4 regions of the Gudongella ferriphila genome follow, and region 4 is predicted to be linked to each of the others. Evidence: riboswitches for the same ligand, from Rfam matches in the RefSeq annotation. Region 4 holds a riboswitch; each other region holds the start of a gene.

Region 1 (4,469 bases), on a different contig from region 4:
GATAAGTTGCTTGAGGATCTGATAGGCCAATTTGGGGACAAGATAGTTCCCTTTGCATACCCCAACACAACTGGAGAGGGTTTCAATGGCTTTGCAAATCTTATAGATGAAGTTGCTTATGAATACGATGGAAAGAACAGGAAGGAAGTTCCTCTAAACGATGCCCAAAAGTCAAAGGTTGATGAATATAGAGAGTTGTTCATGGAAAGGATAGCACTTTCCGAAGAGGCGCTTATGGAGAAGTACTTTGAGGGTGAAGAGTTCACCCAGGAGGAGATAACGAGGGGAATAAGGGGAAGCGTTTCAAACGGAACCCTGGTACCACTTGTTGTCGGCTGTGCAGAAAAGGCAATGGGGGTTGATTTCCTTCTTGACCTTATCCAAAGATACATTCCGTCTCCAGCAGATGTTGGAAGCGTAAAGGGAACCAAGGATGGAGAGGAGATAATCAGAAAGGTTGATGTAAACGAGCCCTTCTCAGCAGTTGTTTTCAAGACCATTGTTGACCCCTTCGTTGGAAAGCTTACCTTGTTCAAGGTTGTTTCAGGAAAGCTCACAAAGGATACTGAAGTGTATAACTCAACCAAGGAAAAGGCGGAGAAGCTAGGTGGGTTGTTCATTCTTAGAGGTAAGAACCAGGTGGAGATTTCAGAGATTATGGCAGGGGACATTGGAGCAACATCAAAGCTTGCCTACACCCAAACCGGTGACACCCTTTGTGACAAGAACAATCAGACACTTTATGAGACAATAAAATATCCCCAGCCAACACTGTTCATGGCAGTTGAGCCAAAGAACAAGGGTGACGAGGAGAAGATCGGTACATCCCTAAACAAGATGATAGATGAGGACCCTACATTTGTTATAGAGAGAAACACAGAAACGAAGCAGCTGCTTATTGGTGGACAGGGCAACATGCAGCTTACCGTAATAGTTGACAAGCTGAAGACTAATTTTGGAGTTGATGTGGTTCTTAAGAGTCCAAAGATCGCCTTCAGGGAGACAATAAAAGGCACTGCAACCGTACAGGGTAAGCACAAGAAACAGTCAGGTGGAGCAGGTCAGTACGGAGATGTCCATATGAGATTTGAGCCTTGTGAAGAGGAATTTGTATTCCAGGAGGAAATTTTTGGCGGGTCAGTTCCGAGAAACTTCTGGCCAGCTGTCGAAAAAGGGGTAAGAGAATCCCTGGAGCATGGAGTTCTTGCAGGCTATCCAGTCGTAAACATCAAGGCTACACTGTTTGATGGTTCATATCATGACGTTGACTCAAACGAGATGGCATTTAAGATAGCAGCGTCCATAGCCTTCAAGAAGGGTATGGAAGAGGCAAAGCCAATACTTCTTGAGCCTATCGTAAAGGTAGAGGTCAAGATACCTGAGGACTACATGGGCGATGTCATGGGAGACATGAACAAGCGTAGAGGTAGGATTCTCGGTATGGAGCAGCAGGCTGACGGAAGCCAGAAGATCATAGCGGAGGCCCCACATGCAGAGATGTTTGAATATGCAATCGATTTAAGGGCAATGACCCAGGCAAGGGGAAGCTTTACAATGGAATTTGTCAGATATGAAGAGGTTCCTCAGATGATAGCTGAAAAAATCATTGCTGAGGCAAAAGCTGAAAAAGAGAATAATTAGCCAATTGATCAGCCCGGTTTTATACCGGGCTGAAAATTTATGTAACTATTGCAAAATAAAGGTTTACAGTTGATTATATTGTGGTATAATGATTGTGTAAATTAATATTAGCAAGAATGATTAGTATGACAAATGCAAGAAGGCAGCCCCTTTTTGTGTACTGTCAAACGACAAAGGCAAACCTATCGAGAGGTAGGGACGCAAAGCTATAGGGCCTGAAAAGGCAGCCAGCTACCGAAAGGAGAGTTTACACGTGAAGAGGAGAGTATTGAGCCTTTTATTGGTATTTGTTTTTTTGTTTGGAATAATTGGGACATCAAATGCTGCTGAGAGCTTCGGCGTTACAACTATAGACAATAATCAGCTTATGATAAACAGTTTGGCATACGGAAGCAATATGAGAGTCATGGTGGAAAAGGGTACTGAGAAGTATTTCTACAGCATGAACAGCACACAGGAGTTCATCCCCCTTCAGCTGGGAGAAGGAGTCTATACTGTGAAGCTTCTGAAAAATATTGAGGGCAACAAGTACCAGGTTCTTGGAAAATCAGAAACCAACATATCAGAGTGGAATGAGAATGTATACCTGACATCAAGTCAGCCTGTTTATTGGAATGACCAGTCAGTGATGGAAGGGTTGGCCGCATCGTTGTTTGCTGATGCTGATTCCGACTACCAAAAGATGCTTAAGGCATACAATTATATGGTAAACAACATCAAATACGATTATGAGAAGATCAATTACCTCAATGATTCCTACATTCCTTCAATCGACGAGACAATAACAAGCGGTCAGGGAATCTGCTACGATTACTCGGCGGTCTTTGCAGGACTTTTGAGATCTCAGGGAATCCCAACCAAGCTGGTTAAGGGATACGCTGCGGGAGTAGATGTTTATCACGCATGGAATGAGGTCTATATCAACGGAAGCTGGATCATAATCGACACCACCTTTGATGCTGCGTACTACCAGAATGACATGACTGTTAAGATGGTCAAGAGTGAAATGGAATACCAAAAAGTTAGGGAATATTAATTAAGCCTGTTAGGGCTTAATTTTTTTGGGTAAAAGACAAAGAAAGTCAAAGTCAGAAAGAAGGGATAAACATGGCTGGATTGAGCAACATCATCGAACAGTTCCTAAAGGAGCTCATCGATGAGATGGACGGTGTGGTTGAAATACAGAGAAATGAGCTTGCAAGTCAGTTTGAATGCGCCCCCTCACAAATAAATTATGTCCTTAGCACAAGATTTACCCCTTACAAAGGATACTATATTGAGAGTAGAAGAGGTGGCGGTGGGTATATTAAAATTGTAAAAGTGAAGCTCCAGGAAGACATTAGCCTTAACAATATCATTCAGAATATAGTTGGGGAATCACTCACTGAAAACAAGGCCCATGAGATCATTGTGGCCCTACAGGAGGAAGAGGTTATTTCCGGCAGGGAGGCTGAAATCATAAAGGCTGCTGTAAGCGATAGAGCCTTTAATTGTGACCCTGGTGACAGAAATGCAATCAGGGCATCTGTCTTAAGGAACATACTGCTGGTTCTGGTTAAATAGATTGGAGTGTGACAGACTATGAAATGCGAATCCTGCAATGATAGGGAAGCTAAGATTCACTACACCAGCATCATAAACGGAGTTATGGAAGACCATCATCTATGTGAGGTATGTGCAGCCGGTATCCAAAAGGACATTCAGGAGCATTTCCCCTTGCACAAGTTATTTGAGGGAGTTACGGTGGATACAAAATGCCCCAACTGTGGATTGAGCTATGAGAAGTTCAGATCCACTGGAAAGCTTGGGTGCTCAAGGTGCTATGACGCATTCGGCAAGGAGCTTTCCAATGTCATCCGTGGAATACACGGTCACACAAAGCACAGTGGGAAGATACCCAAGAGAGGCTACTCAATGGTCAGACACCAGGAGGACATCGACAGCTTGGACAAGGAGCTTCAGGAAGCGGTAAAACAAGAGGAATATGAGAAAGCTGCTGTGCTGCGGGATGAAATAAAGAGAATCAGAACCATTATGGATTCAGACAAAAGAGGTGAATAGGATGACAATTTGGCTAGATCCGCAGGAATATGACCCAGTAGTTGTAAGCACTAGACTTAGGGTGGCAAGAAACATTCGGGAAGAGGTCTTTCCCCTATATTCCACAAGGGAACAGGCCCAGGAAACCGCAGATGAGATAATCAATGCCGTTGATGAGAAGTTTCCAGATGGAGATTACAAGCTTTATCGATTAAGGGAAATGGAAAATCGTGAAAGGGTAAGGTTTATGGAGAATCATATCATAAGCCCTGGACTTCTGGAACAAATAGACAAGGGCTGCTTTTTCATGCGGGATGATGAGCGGGTCACCATTATGATCAACGAGGAGGATCATATCAGGCTGCAAACACTTCTACCTGGGTTGGACCTTCTGGGTGGATGGGAGCTTTGTTCCAAGATAGACGACCTTCTGGAGGAAAAGCTTGATTTTGCATACCACACGGAGTACGGATATCTTACAGCCTGCCCCACAAACACCGGTACCGGCCTGAGAGCATCTGTGATGCTGCATCTTCCCGGAGTTACAATGACCGGTCACATTGGCAGCATAATAAACGCCCTAAGAAAGATAGGGCTTACAATAAGAGGACTGTATGGCGAGGGGACAGAGGCGGTTGGAGACCTTTACCAGGTTTCAAATCAGCTTACCCTCGGTGAATCCGAAGAGGAGATAATAGAGAAGCTAAACAGGGTTGTACAGCAGCTTATAAAGAGGGAAAAGAGCACGAGGATATACTATGTGGAAAAGAAGGAAACCGAGCTGGAGG
Region 2 (4,469 bases), on a different contig from region 4:
AAATTTCGCCACAATCGCCACATTCCATTCCATCTTCAGGCAAGCTGGCAAATATATATTTGTCCTCTGGGCCTACTTGAAGCCAGTACTTGCCATTCATCATCCAGAATCCATCCTTCTCACCATCTGCCTCTTCTGACAATCTGTACTCTCCTGCAGGAAGATCAAGGAAGCAGTATTTGCCTAATGAGTTGGTTACATCTCTATCGATTTCAACCCACTCATCATCCTCAAATCTTTCAAGGATTATTGTCCATCCAGGAAGAGGATTGTCAGTTGGCCATGGATCATCCATGAAGCCAGCATAGTCAAGACCATACTTGAAGCCGCACAGGTCAAAGAATTCTTCTTCTTCGTTCACAAAATGCTTACCTGTTGCCCTAACACCAGCAGCGAGTTCAACTGTCCAGAATCCCTCGGTCGGATATGTTTGTACCCAACCATCCTGCATTAACTCATATACAAAATATGTGTCTGGGCATAGAAGATCGAAGAAATAGAAACCATTGCTATCAGTAGTTGTCCACTTGAAAGCATCAGCTTTATTCGGTTCACCAACGGCTGGTTCTCCCTTGTAAAGCAAGATTTCCCAACCTGATAGGGTAGTACCAGTTCCAAGAGTATCTTTAAATTTTATACCTTGGATTTTGCCTCGTCTGTTTACAAAATCCTGGTCCACTGCATTGCCATCATTACCATCATCAGGTAGAGTAACCTCTATCATACCGCTGATTGGATCAAATGGCCCATAGCAGTCATCAAACATCTCGTATACATAATAGGTTCCTGCAACTAGGCCGCAGAACTTGTAGTCGCCAAACTCATCTGTCATTGTGGAAGCCAGCAATCCTTCTGTTGCAACACCTGGTATTTCACCTGGGTCTAATGTACGATCATACAGATAGATTGACCAGTCTTCCAATGGAACTCTTGTTTTAAGTCCAGTGTAAAAGTCTTCTGTTTTGGTACCTTCGATGCAATACCTTGGTACTGGCATTACAAAGTCACCATAGGCATATGGTCTGTAGCCGACCTTGATTGAGCCCTCAGGACTTCCATCATGAGGATCAAATGCTACCAAGTAACCACCTGATGTATCTCCATCAGTACGGCAAACTGCCCACATCAAGCCAGCCTCATCCATTCCAACACCAACTGGTGTTGTACCGATAGGCAATGTAATATATCCACTTGTGCCAGCTCCAATGTCATACCAGCAGACCCGATTTCCACCGGATCCTGCAGTTGTGCTTGCTATCCAGATTTTGCCCAGTCCGTTAAATGACATACCACGAAGGTTCTGTGCTCCTGAGATAGCCACAGTACCTGTTCCCTTAATCCATAATACATTACTATAGCTTGTTGCATACACCTGACCTGAATCAGGGTCGATAAGTAATGAGTATGGAGAGTCTACATTCCATTCTTCAGTAAATTCACCATTGTTTGGGTTAAAGCTCCAAACTCCATAATCTCCACTTCTAGTAGGTGTAGAGTTTCTGCTTGAGATATAGAGCATCCCATCAGGTGCGAATTTCATTTCATAGAAATTTAACTTTGGATTTGTAACTATTGTTTCTCCTACTTGATTTAAGTCTGTTCCGTCAAATTCAAACTTCATCAACGCTCCGCTGCTGTAGAAGCCTATCCAAATATATCCATCCTCGTCTATAGCAATTGCCCTTGGCATATCACCAAGTCCACCAACATTGAATACCTTGACAGCTTCGTCTGTACCGAATGCAAGCACTGGGTCAGGGTAGGCATGTGTTGTCAAGCCTGTAGTATCTGCTTGAATTCTAACAACTGAACCTTGAAGATTAACGCCATCTGCACCTGTATTAAGCACCCAGGCATTGCCGTAAGCGTCCATGGCAATACGTGAGGTACGCCAGTTGTAATCTGCTGTCGGGCTTACACGTGGTTGAGTGTAATACCTGGCAACTTCAGTTTTATTGACCAAGTCAACCTTTGATACACTTGCTTCACCAGAGTTTGGAACAAATCCAAAGTTAGGTTCGACTATTGGCTCGGGCTCTGCAAATGCATTTGCCGGAATCAGTGCCAATATCATGGTCAAAGCCAGTAAAATTGAAGACCATTTTCTCGGTTTCATCATTTTTCCTCCTCAAAATATATTTCGTTACCATCAATTAAGGGAATTTCTATTAAGTTTGAAACTAATCAATTGTTATCCAATCACCTCCTCGTAATTTATTTGCTTATGCAACCCATCATCCGCAACACCTCCTTAAGTTTTAGATTTATGATTGATTTAAAATGGCTAAAATAGTATAATATAGACACAACAAACAGACCTTTAGCGAGGATTGGATGTTGCAGGAATCCGGCTATGCTGACCAGGCTCTCCGGGTTCCTTCATTTTTTGAGGTTTGTTTAATATATTATACACAAAAAAACCGACCATCTTGGTCGGTTACGCTATTGGCTCATAAGGGGGAAAGCGTCCATAGTAATCCCCCCTAATCAATGCCTCCATATAGTTTATGTACTTCAGTTTTTACATAATAACATATCTCGCTAATAATATACCCCTAATTTCATAAACTACCACTATAAATCGTTAAAAAGTTTTCAAGATTTTGTTTTGAAAACGTAATTATTATGCAAGAAACCTTCATGCAGTTTTAGGGGGTAGAAATAAATTTACACTTCCTGTACAATGAAAAGAGGGAATAGGATAAAAATAGCTAAAACTGGGGGATATGACAATGACCAAGGAATTGAGATCAAGTCTCTTGCTGCTTTTGACAGCTGCAATATGGGGGTTGGCCTTTGTGGCACAGAGGATTGGAATGGACTATCTGGGGGCATTCACCTTCAATGCATTAAGGTTCGCACTGGGAAGCCTTTCCCTTATACCTGTGATATATTTTGTGGAGGGGTCCAACAAAAGGAAGGGAATAGCTGAGGATGCGGGCGAGAATGACACTAGGAAGATTTTCATGTACGGAATGATTGCTGGCAGCGTTCTTTTCACAGCTGCAGCCCTCCAGCAGGTTGGTCTGATCTATACAACTGCAGGTAAGGCCGGCTTTATTACAAGCCTATACATAGTACTTGTGCCCATATTGGGTCTCTTTATAAAGCAGAAATCCAATGGATTTATCTGGGTTGGAGCAATCGTAGCTGCAATAGGATTATACTTCCTTAGCATCAACGAGGATTTGACCATCCAGTTTGGAGACCTTTTACAGCTTATTGGAGCCTTCTTCTGGGCAACCCACATCCTTGTGATAGGACACTTTGCCTCAAAGGTCAACACCCTGAAGCTTTCATCGGCACAGTTTGCTACCTGCTCCTTGTTGAGCCTTATGGTTGCGCTTGTGTTTGAGGATATCCAGGTTGCAAATATCTTAAGCGCAGGAGTCCCGATACTTTACGGAGGCTTGATGTCAGTTGGTGTTGCCTATACACTGCAGGTTGTGGCCCAAAGGCATGCAAAACCTTCCCATGCAGCCATTGCATTAAGCACCGAAGCGGTGTTTGCGGCTCTTGGGGGAGCGGTCCTTCTAGGGGAGATCATGTCACTGAGGGGATACTTTGGAGCCTTTCTTATGCTTGCGGGAATGCTGATTTCCCAGGGTGATAACATCATAGGCAGAAACAGCAAAAAGAACGCCATTAGTGAATAGCTTAGAAAATTACGGCCCAAGGGCCGTTTTTTTGTGTGAAAAACCAATATGTCATAATTAGGTCACATTTGTGTCCCATAATTAAGATAAAGATAAAAACAGACGAGGGGGAATCGTGATGATGATAATTGTAGCCTTGCTTATTGGGGTTGCTGTCTACTACCTTGTAACAGGAGATAATCCTGTTGGTAAGGGACCAGTAAGAGGCAATGGTCCTGAGGACAAGCTAAAGGAAAGGTTTGTAAATGGAGAAATCGACGAAGAGGAATATATTAGAATGAAGGAAGTTTTGAGAAAATAAGGGGGGATGAATCATGATGTTTAACAGGGGCTTTTATAGATTTGGATTGGGAAATTGCTGCGGCTTCTTCGGAGGCTGGGACCTTTTGATTGGCATTGGTCTGCTGGTGGGTGCAGTTGCACTTATTCTTTGGATCAGGTCAAGAAACAGAAGCAACAGGGATGATTCCTATCTGGAGACATTGAAGGATAGGTTTGTCAGAGGCGAAATAACCGAGGAAGAGTATTTGGCAAAGAAAAATATTTTGGAAAGGAAGTAGATGTGATGATGAAAAAAACAATAGCGGTTCTATTGATATTTGCAGTTGTATTTACAGCAGGTGGAGTGTTTATGAAGTATAACACCTATGCCATGGGCTTTGGAGGCTACTACAACGATGACCAGCAGGATGAATACTATAGGGGAAGAATGCCTGGTAGAGGCTACATGAATCCCTACTGGGATGATGAAGGATACAGAGCACCTGTGGAAGACCAGGAAGATGTGAATGCATGGCCATACAGAGGGTATCA
Region 3 (4,469 bases), on a different contig from region 4:
GTAGTTTATTCTTATTCAACTAGCCAACTCTGAAGGACTTCCTCCCAGTAACCATCATTTGAATTAATGTCATCGACTTTGTCAAAGATTTTATTTATTCTGCCCGTAAGCCTCGGGTCCATTCCAGTTTTGAACTCCAGATTCATATTAACAACATGTAACACTAGATACTCGGTGAAATTCCCAGCGACATCTGGTCCATCAGCTTCCCATTTACCTCCCTTTAATGCTCCTGGAAGTATGGCAAAGATATATGCCTGACCTCCATTATCTTTAATATATTTATCCAATGGTCCATCCTTAGCTCCTACATTGCTTATAAAACCTGTCTCAGCCTGGATTTCATCTATTTCTCCCTTAAATCCATTATCAATTATACTCCTAAGCTCAGCTGCTCCGGGATTTTCAAGATCAATAAAACCAAAACTACCAGTCATACTGTTTGTACCAAATAATATATCAAACAATACATCTGGATCATCATCTATCATCATCTGAAGAACATCCCTATAAACATTTATATCTGTTTGTAGCAGTTGCTCAACGCTCCATTCGGGGTATCTGTCATTAGGATTGGTCTCATCATCGGGAATTGAGAAATCTTTTCCCCCCTGCTCAACATATATGACAGCTGTTGGATACTTATCAAGCAGGAAATTCTTTACGTCGCTCTTTAAGATCCCAGGTCTATGACCAAACTCATAATTTAGCTCATGCTTATTGTCCTTGAACAACTCATAGAAATCATCCTTGTTTTGTAAATCATCAGCTATCACTTTATAGAAGATTTCTTCCCATCCTATCAGTCCAAGAGGCAATACATCTTTATGTCCGGGTATCCAAATAGATGTTCTTGTTGCTTTTGCTTTTGCTGTAACTAGCTTGCTATTAAATCCAAAAAACCTCATAAAATAGACATCATGGTTCTTATTAACTATGGTCTCAACAAATTTATCATCAACAATATATGCATCAATATCATCCTTGTCCATACCGTGATCTTCAGCATATATTCCAGCTACTTCTTTAACTTTTGGGTCTCCCCCATCGATAACCCATGTGCCTGCAAGAGCTGCAGCATCGGCTACATTTTGAGCTTGTCTTCTTTGAACATAGAGATTCCCCATATCTACAGAAAAAGCACCAAATCCAAGAAGTACTGCCATGAAAACTGCAACCATCACCATTGCTTGACCTTCAATATCACTAAATAACGATTTAATTCTATTGAATAGTATATGATTTTTCCTAAACATGTTTTCATCTCCCTAAACTCATCTAATTTTCTCTAAAACCTTCTACCATCATTACTGAAGTCTTGGAAACTGTATAAAATCCATCTTCAAAATAGCGTTCCATCATAGGTACTATAATTGGAACTTTTCCCTCAACCGTTACACTTAACGACTGTCCATTAACGAAAACACCATTAGCTGGATCGATTGTAATCTCGCCTTTTTCCAAGTAGGGTGAATCATCAAATGCATTATCAATACTTAGAATCATTTTATTCTTATCCTTTTCAACAATTCCAATTCTAGCTCCCTCTCTAGCGGCATTGCTGACAGCAACATATCCACCGTATATTATTCCAGACTGAATTATGCCCATCAAAAGAAGTAATAGTACGGGTAGGATTAAAGCAAATTCAACTAAAGATTGACCTTGTTCATCTCTTTTAAATTTCCAAAAATCAAACATCCAACTCACCTCATATAAAATAAGAAATTACTGCCCCAATCCCTATGGCCACTCCATAGGGGATGTATCTCTTCTCCCAGTCTACCTGGGTTTTAAGAAGCCAGTTGTTAACTCGTTTCAACAGATCACTGTTGAAGGTCAATGTAATAATAAAAATAATCGGTTTTAGTATAATTGCAACAACTCTTTTTAATGTTATCCACAGCTTCTTTTCCTTGATAAGTATTAGTATTACAATAACTCCGCCTGCAAGTCCTGTGTAGACAGTTGTATAAAGAACAAATCTCCAACCTTTTAGTGCTCCTATTGCAGCCATTAGTTTTACATCTCCACCACCCATTCCTCCAAGGATATAGGGTACCAGGAAAACTCCTAATCCTACCAGAAACCCAAGTCCGCTAAACTTCAATCCTGCATATCCATCAAATACTGTATATGTCAATAAACCCCAAAGTATTACTGGTATTGTAATAAAATTGGGGATTCTTTTCGAAGTAACATCATGATACGATGAAACTGTCACTAATATTAATAGCAAAGTCGTATTTAACATTTAATTCACCGTTCTCCATTTATCCGTATTATCAAGTGAAATAAACACTCATTTGTCATACTCTTCGAGATTTAACCACAACAGCAAAGCAACTTTTCTTGCTGTTGTGGTTTTTATTTCAACTATACTAAACTAATAATTTGAGATATATTCTATCCACCTGGCAAACTTGGATCCCATAACTCTGAAAACCATTCACTTAACGCTCCCCCAAATGCTGCTAATCCAACAAGAACAACCAAAGCAACGGCAAATATTATCAATCCATACTCAGCCATTCCCTGTCCTTCTTCATCCTTCCAAAGTCTCATCATAAGATTCATCATCATTTTTCCTCCTTTTCATGTAATTATCTCCACTACCTATGTTCTTTCCCGTACAATTCAAATCCTTAACCATCGTTCACTTCATCCAACCACCCCACTAAAGTATTGTGGTCTAAAAAAGACCAAAACAATTTTTGTCCCGGTCGGTTACGTCACTGGCTCCCTATTAAGAAGACGTCCAAATAATCTTAATAGATCGAGGCCCCCAAATAAAACATGTATAATTACTTATGATTATAATACCCCGCTACTGTGGTTGTAAACGGGGTCTCAGTTTTATATGGATTTTATTTCAATTTTATTTCAGTTTTATGAAAATTTTATTCAATTTGATGGTTAACAGATTTACGGACCTCGATTTGATTCATTTTGTTTGCCAAAAGGCTTCTGGCAATGACAGTGCCAAGTACAATCGCCCCTCCAAGCAGAGATACAGGTCCTGGTCTTTCCCCTACAATAAGAAACACCCAGATTGGGTTTAGGATCGGTTCAAGAAACATAATCAGAATGGCTTCAAGGGCCGTCAGATGCTTGACTGCAAGGGAATAGAAAATATAGGCTATGCCCACCTGGAAGGTTCCAAGAACAAACAATCCTACAATATCCCCAGTTGTATATGACAATCCGATCAAGAATGGAATTCCCACTACAGCTGTTATCAAATGACCAAGAAGTGTTGTCTCCACAGGCTTTTCATCCTTCTGGAACCTCAGTGAAATTGTAACTCCTGCAAGGGCAACCCCGCTTCCGATTGCTACCATGTTTCCTGCCCAGTTTCCTCCAGATACATCATCCAGGAAGAAGAGGACCATTCCTATTGCAACAGAAAAAATTGCAGCAATGTCATACCAGCGAATCCTTTCCTTAAGAATCCAGACGCTAAGAATAGCAACCCAGATTGGTGCTGTAAACTGAAGTATTATGGCATTTGCTGCTGTTGTAAGCTTGTTTGCGATAACAAAAGCAGTGATCATTGTAGAGTAGCATAGGGCTCCAGAAACCTGGGCCTTGGAAAAGGTGAATTTTGGCTTTCTTACATACAGCCATACCACCGCTGCTGAAAAGATTGCCCGGCCTCCTGCTATTGTCATGGGAGGAAGATCAATGAACTTGATTATTATCCCACCTGTACTTAAAAGGGTGGCTGCTATGACAATATATGTTATTGCTCTTAATCTGTCCCCATTCATCAGTCTACCACCTTTATTTTTTCATGCCCACAATCACAAAAAACTCCTCTATTCCCTCTATTAGGTCACCCACGCCTTGGACATTTCTTGATATTGTCTCGATTGGGCACATTCCGTCCTTATCCCTGTTTAGTATATGAGGAACCTTTTTCCCGTACTCCAGTGCTATTCCCTTCTGGTTGAAAATCTCCAAGGCCGGCTCAGATATTAGGTCTGTGTAGATTCCTCTAATCCTACCCTCAGCAAGAAGCATGGCAGCTGCCTTTCCTGTTATCCTGTCTGACACAAAGGCTCCCTCAAGGTCCTCAAAGCTCTCTGTATAGACATCATAAATAGGCTTGATGCCTCTGTCCGTTGATTGTGCTACAACTTTTCCGTTATTATATACAACCATTTTCAGGTCATTCTTTTCCATATGGTCTTTTGCTATTTTGATTCCTTCCAACTTTTCATCTCCTCCATTATGTTCTTCATATATTCTACATCAATAGGGTTAAATATGAAACAGTTTTCCCCAGATACTTTACTATTTCCTCCCACTTCCTATATAATAGGATATTATGTACAAAAAGAATATCCGAAAGATGAGGTAGATTATGTATCCTGATATATCATACAGCGAGCTGGAAGAAAAACTGAAAACCGATGAATATGTTCTAATAGATGTACGGACCCCAGATGAGTATGCCCAGGAGACCA
Region 4 (4,469 bases):
ACCTTTCCATCCTTTTCAACAGTGATCAATGCATTTACAGCGGATTCAGCTGTTTCAATCTCCTCTACCTCGCCATTGACCTCAACCGCTGATTTGGCTCCTGACAGAACCACCTTTTCAACAGTTGAGTCCTTGTCGATAACCAGTTTTGATTCTTCGCCCATTACCTCTGAAGATGAGATTGTTGCCGCTCTGGCCCAAACAGTAATGTCCGGTGCATTCACAACTATATTCTCAAATGTTCCTTCAATAATTACATCATCCTTGCCATCTATAAGAACAGTGCCTACGTCACTTCCATCCTCTGCGAATATCCTAACCTCTCCATCTACCTTCGCCACAGTTATGGTTCCTATTGTGGATCCTCCCTTTATTATTACTGATTCAGCTCCTCCACCTCTGACAAGAAGCCTGCCTTCAACATTTACACCATCAAGTGTTACTGCTCCATCTCCAACTCCATCTCCAATGATGACATCCCCAACTACTGTTGAGTCGGTCAAAACAACACCAGGAGAATTTTTCATTAGGTTTCCTTCAACATCTATGGAATACTCTCCTGCTTCACTGATATATTCCTTGATTGTATTGTACATAACCTGAGCAAATTCTGCTCTTGTAATATATCCCTGTGGATTCAGCATACCGTTTGATCCCTGGATATACCCATTGTTTACCAGAGCATAAACCTCACCAGTCGCCCATCCAGATATCTCAGATAGGTCTGTAAATCCATCTGGTGCAACATCAGATTCTCCAAGGTTCAATGCCCTTGCGATAACAGCAAATGCCTGTTCCCTTGTTATTGGGTCATTTGGATTAAGCTTGCTTCCACTGCCCTGGAAAGTTCCCATTGCAACAGCCTTGGCCATATCCAAGAAGAACCAGTCAGAAGCAGTAACATCATCATATTCTGCCAATACCGCTACCTTCTCGGCTCCAAATGCTCTGTTGATTACAGCAGCCATCTGAGCCCTTGTCAGGTTCTCCTGTGGCATAATCTTGCCATTGGCACCATTAAGTAAACCGTTGTCCACTGCGCTTTGAAGTGCAGCTGTTGACCAATCATCTGGCATGTCGCTAAAAGTTGTCGTTTCGGCATAAGCACCCACTGGCATCATACTTAAAACCATAACCAATGAAAGTGCAATTACCATCCATTTCTTTAACATGTAACCCCTCCTTAAATTATGTGCTTCCTTTAGATATAGAAAATTGTATCTCAAAGGATACAATTAAAAGGAACTTACCAAGCAGCCCGGCTGCCATGGAGTTTCCTTTAGGCCCGTAGCTTTGCGTCCTTACCTTTCAATAAGTTTGCCAAAATATATAATTTAACCCAATTGTAACATACTATTATAACAATTGGAACCTATTCCCATTCGGTTGTTCCTAATTTTTTTGCTTTATTTTGCCTCCAGCTCATCATTAATTTCAATCATAGTTACCATATTGTACAGACATTCCCTTTCCCTACTGTTTAACCCAATTGTAATATCTTTAGCCCCATATTTAATGTATAATACATTTATAAGGAATAAAGAACAAGGAGGATTGATTCCATGAAAAGAATATTGTCTTTAGCCCTTGCATTAACAATGCTTCTGGGTTTGGCAGCACCAGTTTCAGCAGCAAGCCCCTACCAAAAGGAGGGTGAATTCCTTAAGGATCTTGGAGTACTCCAGGGTGACCTTCAGGGAAACCTAATGCTTGAGCAGGGTCTTACAAGGGAGCAGATGGTGGTACTTATTTCACGGCTTTACGGACAGGAAGATGAAGCTGAGATTTATTCAGGTTCACACAACACTTTCTTCGATTTAAAACCTGAGCATAAGTTCTATATTCCCTACATCCTTTGGGCCAAGAATCAAAATCTCATATCAGGATACAATGATGGGACTTTCGGCATCAAGAAAGGAGTTACTGTCCACGAATTCCAAACAGTCCTGCTAAGAGCCCTTGGCTACAACGAGGAAGCAAAGGACTGGCACGGTGTACCTACTCTAGCTGAAAATCTTGGAATTATGAAAGGACTTAGCTTTTCAAAGGATGCCACACTCAATAGAGGACAGGTGGCTGCAATGATTGTAAATGCACTCGCAATAGAAGTCAAGGGGAAAACTACTCCCCTTGCTGCTATGCTCGGACTTAATCCTATCGACATTACGGAGTCCATGGTAATAAAAAACAACAAGGTCACATTCAGCGGAAGGGTACATGACGATGAAGTGGATGAACTCAGACTTAACATAAGACCAAAATCCACCTCCCAGGGAAGCTCACAGGACTTTGACATCCCACTGGACCTTGACGGAGACTTCAGCTTTGATGTTGACGGTCTACTACTGGGAGAGTACGAATACAGATACTACACCGAAACAAAGGCAACATCATATAAATCATTCAGAATATCCAATGTTAAATTCGATCTGACAGATGCCTACGCAGACAACCTTAAGGAAATAAAGCTGGAATTCAACAAGTCTGTTGACACTACACTTGCAGGTTCAACCTACAACTATTCAACCAGCGCGGGAACAATCAACAGGGTAAGGTTTGAAGACAGCGACAGGACAATTGTACTGGTACTTAACGGAACCATGACTGACGGAAACCAATATACAATCAAAGCTTCAAACATACTTTCAGAATCAGGAGAAGCACTGGATGTGAATGAAGCCTTCGGAGCATTGGATAATGAAGCTCCCAAAGTCACCGGAATAGATGTTCTTGGCTACAAGGGAATAAGGATATACTTCTCAGAGCCAATCAGAACAATCCCAACGATGAACAACTTCAGCTTCAACACCTCAAACACCCTTGGAAATCCGGTGCTTAAGGACAACCACATTACACTTAGCTACAGCTCAGCAAGTACGGTTCTCTCTTCAGGAACATATTCAATTGAGACTTCCGGACTTGAGGACTATTCAGGTAAGAGAATGAATGTAGATTACAGACAGTTCAAGGTTGACAGGGACACAGTTCCTCCTGAGGTTGACAGCATTAATGTGACCACAGAAAGGGTGACGATTATTTTCTCAGAAAACATCGACCCAACAGGTACAATGATGGGAAGCAATATCTTCCAAAGGGAAGGGACCAGTATCAACTATGCTGATGAGATATTGATAGATGGAAATAGGGTGATCGGACTGTTTGAGAAGCAGCCCCTACCAACTAAGGAAATTTCACTTTATGTCAACACTTTCTCAGACTACTGGGGAAACAGGATGGAAATCAAGGAGTTCAGAGTTACTCCAAAGGATGAAACAGTTGATCCGCAGGTATTAAGTGCCATTGTCTCAGAGGATGGCAGGACAATAAGGGTCACCTTCAACAAGAATGTGGTGGCGGATGATACCTCCTACTACAGCCTGAGGGATTCTGCAGGAAAGAATATCTTCATAAGACAGGTGACAGGCTCCGGAAGGGAATATGTCCTTGAGCTGTATACAACACTTCCTGCGGGAGACCTAAGACTTGACATAACAGGGGTTAAGGACCTGTCAGGAACCACAATCAAGGACTACAGGACCACTCTTCAGATGAAAGACCTTGAGAGACCAAGACTTCTAAATTACACAGGATACGGCAATGTAATCGTAATGGAATTTGACAAGGAAATGGATAGACAAAGTGTAAGCTACATCTCAAACTATGTGATGACCTTTGACGGATCGGAGCTTCCGCTTTCATCAGGAACAAACATATACCTTAATGATACAGGAAAGACACTAACCCTAACACTTCCTGATACCATCTCCGGTAAGGAGACCATGGTAGGAATGAAGAACAATCTCACCAAGCTTGAGGTTGTGGGACTAAGAAGCAAGGCAGGAAACCTTACAAACCCCCTTCTTTTAAGCCTGGAATTTGACGAAAGCTCGACAGGTGAGGCTAGGGTTGTGGATTACTACAGTTCAATACCAGGAAAACAGGCTATTCTATCTGAGCCGGAGGTTGTGAAGGTGAAATTCAACATGCCTATCATCCAAGCGGATGTTGAGGACTTTGATTTCAACGGTATTTCCATCTCAAGGGTCATAGCCGATGGAACAAATGTAGTTACAATAATCCTGGGGGAATCGGTAACCTGGATTGAGGATGGAGATGCTTCCATAGTAAGAAGAAACGAAATCCGAACGTCGATTGATACAGGAGTTGCCTACGGAGGCTTCAATGTTCATGACGAAGTGTCGCCAATGCTAGTAAGCAACAGGGTTGATATCAGAAACGGCAGCCTGGAAATTGAATTCAGCGAGGACCTTGAGGATGACGGAGCGAGCCTTTACAGAAGGGATCTTGAAGTGATCAGACTTGCTGACAACAGAATCCTCAGTGAGGATGAGTATTCCACCTCCCTCTTGTCAAGCTACCCTGACACCATTGTAATAGCAATCAAGAACAAATCTATCCAGTCGGAATATGCAGTTAGGATCATTGACTCACCGTCATATATAAGGGAC

The links. Region 4 has a riboswitch for cyclic di-GMP ahead of ACKVDP_RS05085 (S-layer homology domain-containing protein). Riboswitches for the same ligand answer to the same signal wherever they lie in the genome.
Region 1: linked by a shared signal. The riboswitch ahead of ACKVDP_RS12785 (transglutaminase-like domain-containing protein) and the one ahead of ACKVDP_RS05085 (S-layer homology domain-containing protein) in region 4 are both predicted to bind cyclic di-GMP.
Region 2: linked by a shared signal. The riboswitch ahead of ACKVDP_RS11745 (hypothetical protein) and the one ahead of ACKVDP_RS05085 (S-layer homology domain-containing protein) in region 4 are both predicted to bind cyclic di-GMP.
Region 3: linked by a shared signal. The riboswitch ahead of ACKVDP_RS00200 (Flp family type IVb pilin) and the one ahead of ACKVDP_RS05085 (S-layer homology domain-containing protein) in region 4 are both predicted to bind cyclic di-GMP.

The regions. Positions count from the first base shown of each region.
Region 1 is NZ_JBJXRK010000038.1:4,124-8,592, reverse strand. Features, by position in the region: gene fusA (elongation factor G) at 1-1,641, shown strand, start outside; cyclic di-GMP riboswitch class I at 1,807-1,880, shown strand; gene ACKVDP_RS12785 (transglutaminase-like domain-containing protein) at 1,895-2,677, shown strand; gene ACKVDP_RS12780 (CtsR family transcriptional regulator) at 2,749-3,204, shown strand; gene ACKVDP_RS12775 (UvrB/UvrC motif-containing protein) at 3,223-3,702, shown strand; gene ACKVDP_RS12770 (protein arginine kinase) at 3,704-4,469, shown strand, end outside.
Region 2 is NZ_JBJXRK010000029.1:23,397-27,865, reverse strand. Features, by position in the region: gene ACKVDP_RS11745 (hypothetical protein) at 1-2,116, opposite strand, end outside; cyclic di-GMP riboswitch class II at 2,423-2,506, opposite strand; gene ACKVDP_RS11740 (DMT family transporter) at 2,733-3,656, shown strand; gene ACKVDP_RS11735 (SHOCT domain-containing protein) at 3,775-3,957, shown strand; gene ACKVDP_RS11730 (SHOCT domain-containing protein) at 3,971-4,216, shown strand; gene ACKVDP_RS11725 (hypothetical protein) at 4,222-4,469, shown strand, end outside.
Region 3 is NZ_JBJXRK010000001.1:29,649-34,117, forward strand. Features, by position in the region: gene ACKVDP_RS00185 (pilus assembly protein TadG-related protein) at 12-1,256, opposite strand; gene ACKVDP_RS00190 (TadE/TadG family type IV pilus assembly protein) at 1,279-1,701, opposite strand; gene ACKVDP_RS00195 (A24 family peptidase) at 1,712-2,254, opposite strand; gene ACKVDP_RS00200 (Flp family type IVb pilin) at 2,407-2,580, opposite strand; cyclic di-GMP riboswitch class II at 2,713-2,796, opposite strand; gene ACKVDP_RS00205 (DMT family transporter) at 2,901-3,770, opposite strand; gene ACKVDP_RS00210 (DUF1893 domain-containing protein) at 3,784-4,215, opposite strand; gene mnmH (tRNA 2-selenouridine(34) synthase MnmH) at 4,367-4,469, shown strand, end outside.
Region 4 is NZ_JBJXRK010000005.1:25,433-29,901, reverse strand. Features, by position in the region: gene ACKVDP_RS05085 (S-layer homology domain-containing protein) at 1-1,172, opposite strand, end outside; cyclic di-GMP riboswitch class I at 1,250-1,332, opposite strand; gene ACKVDP_RS05080 (S-layer homology domain-containing protein) at 1,563-4,469, shown strand, end outside.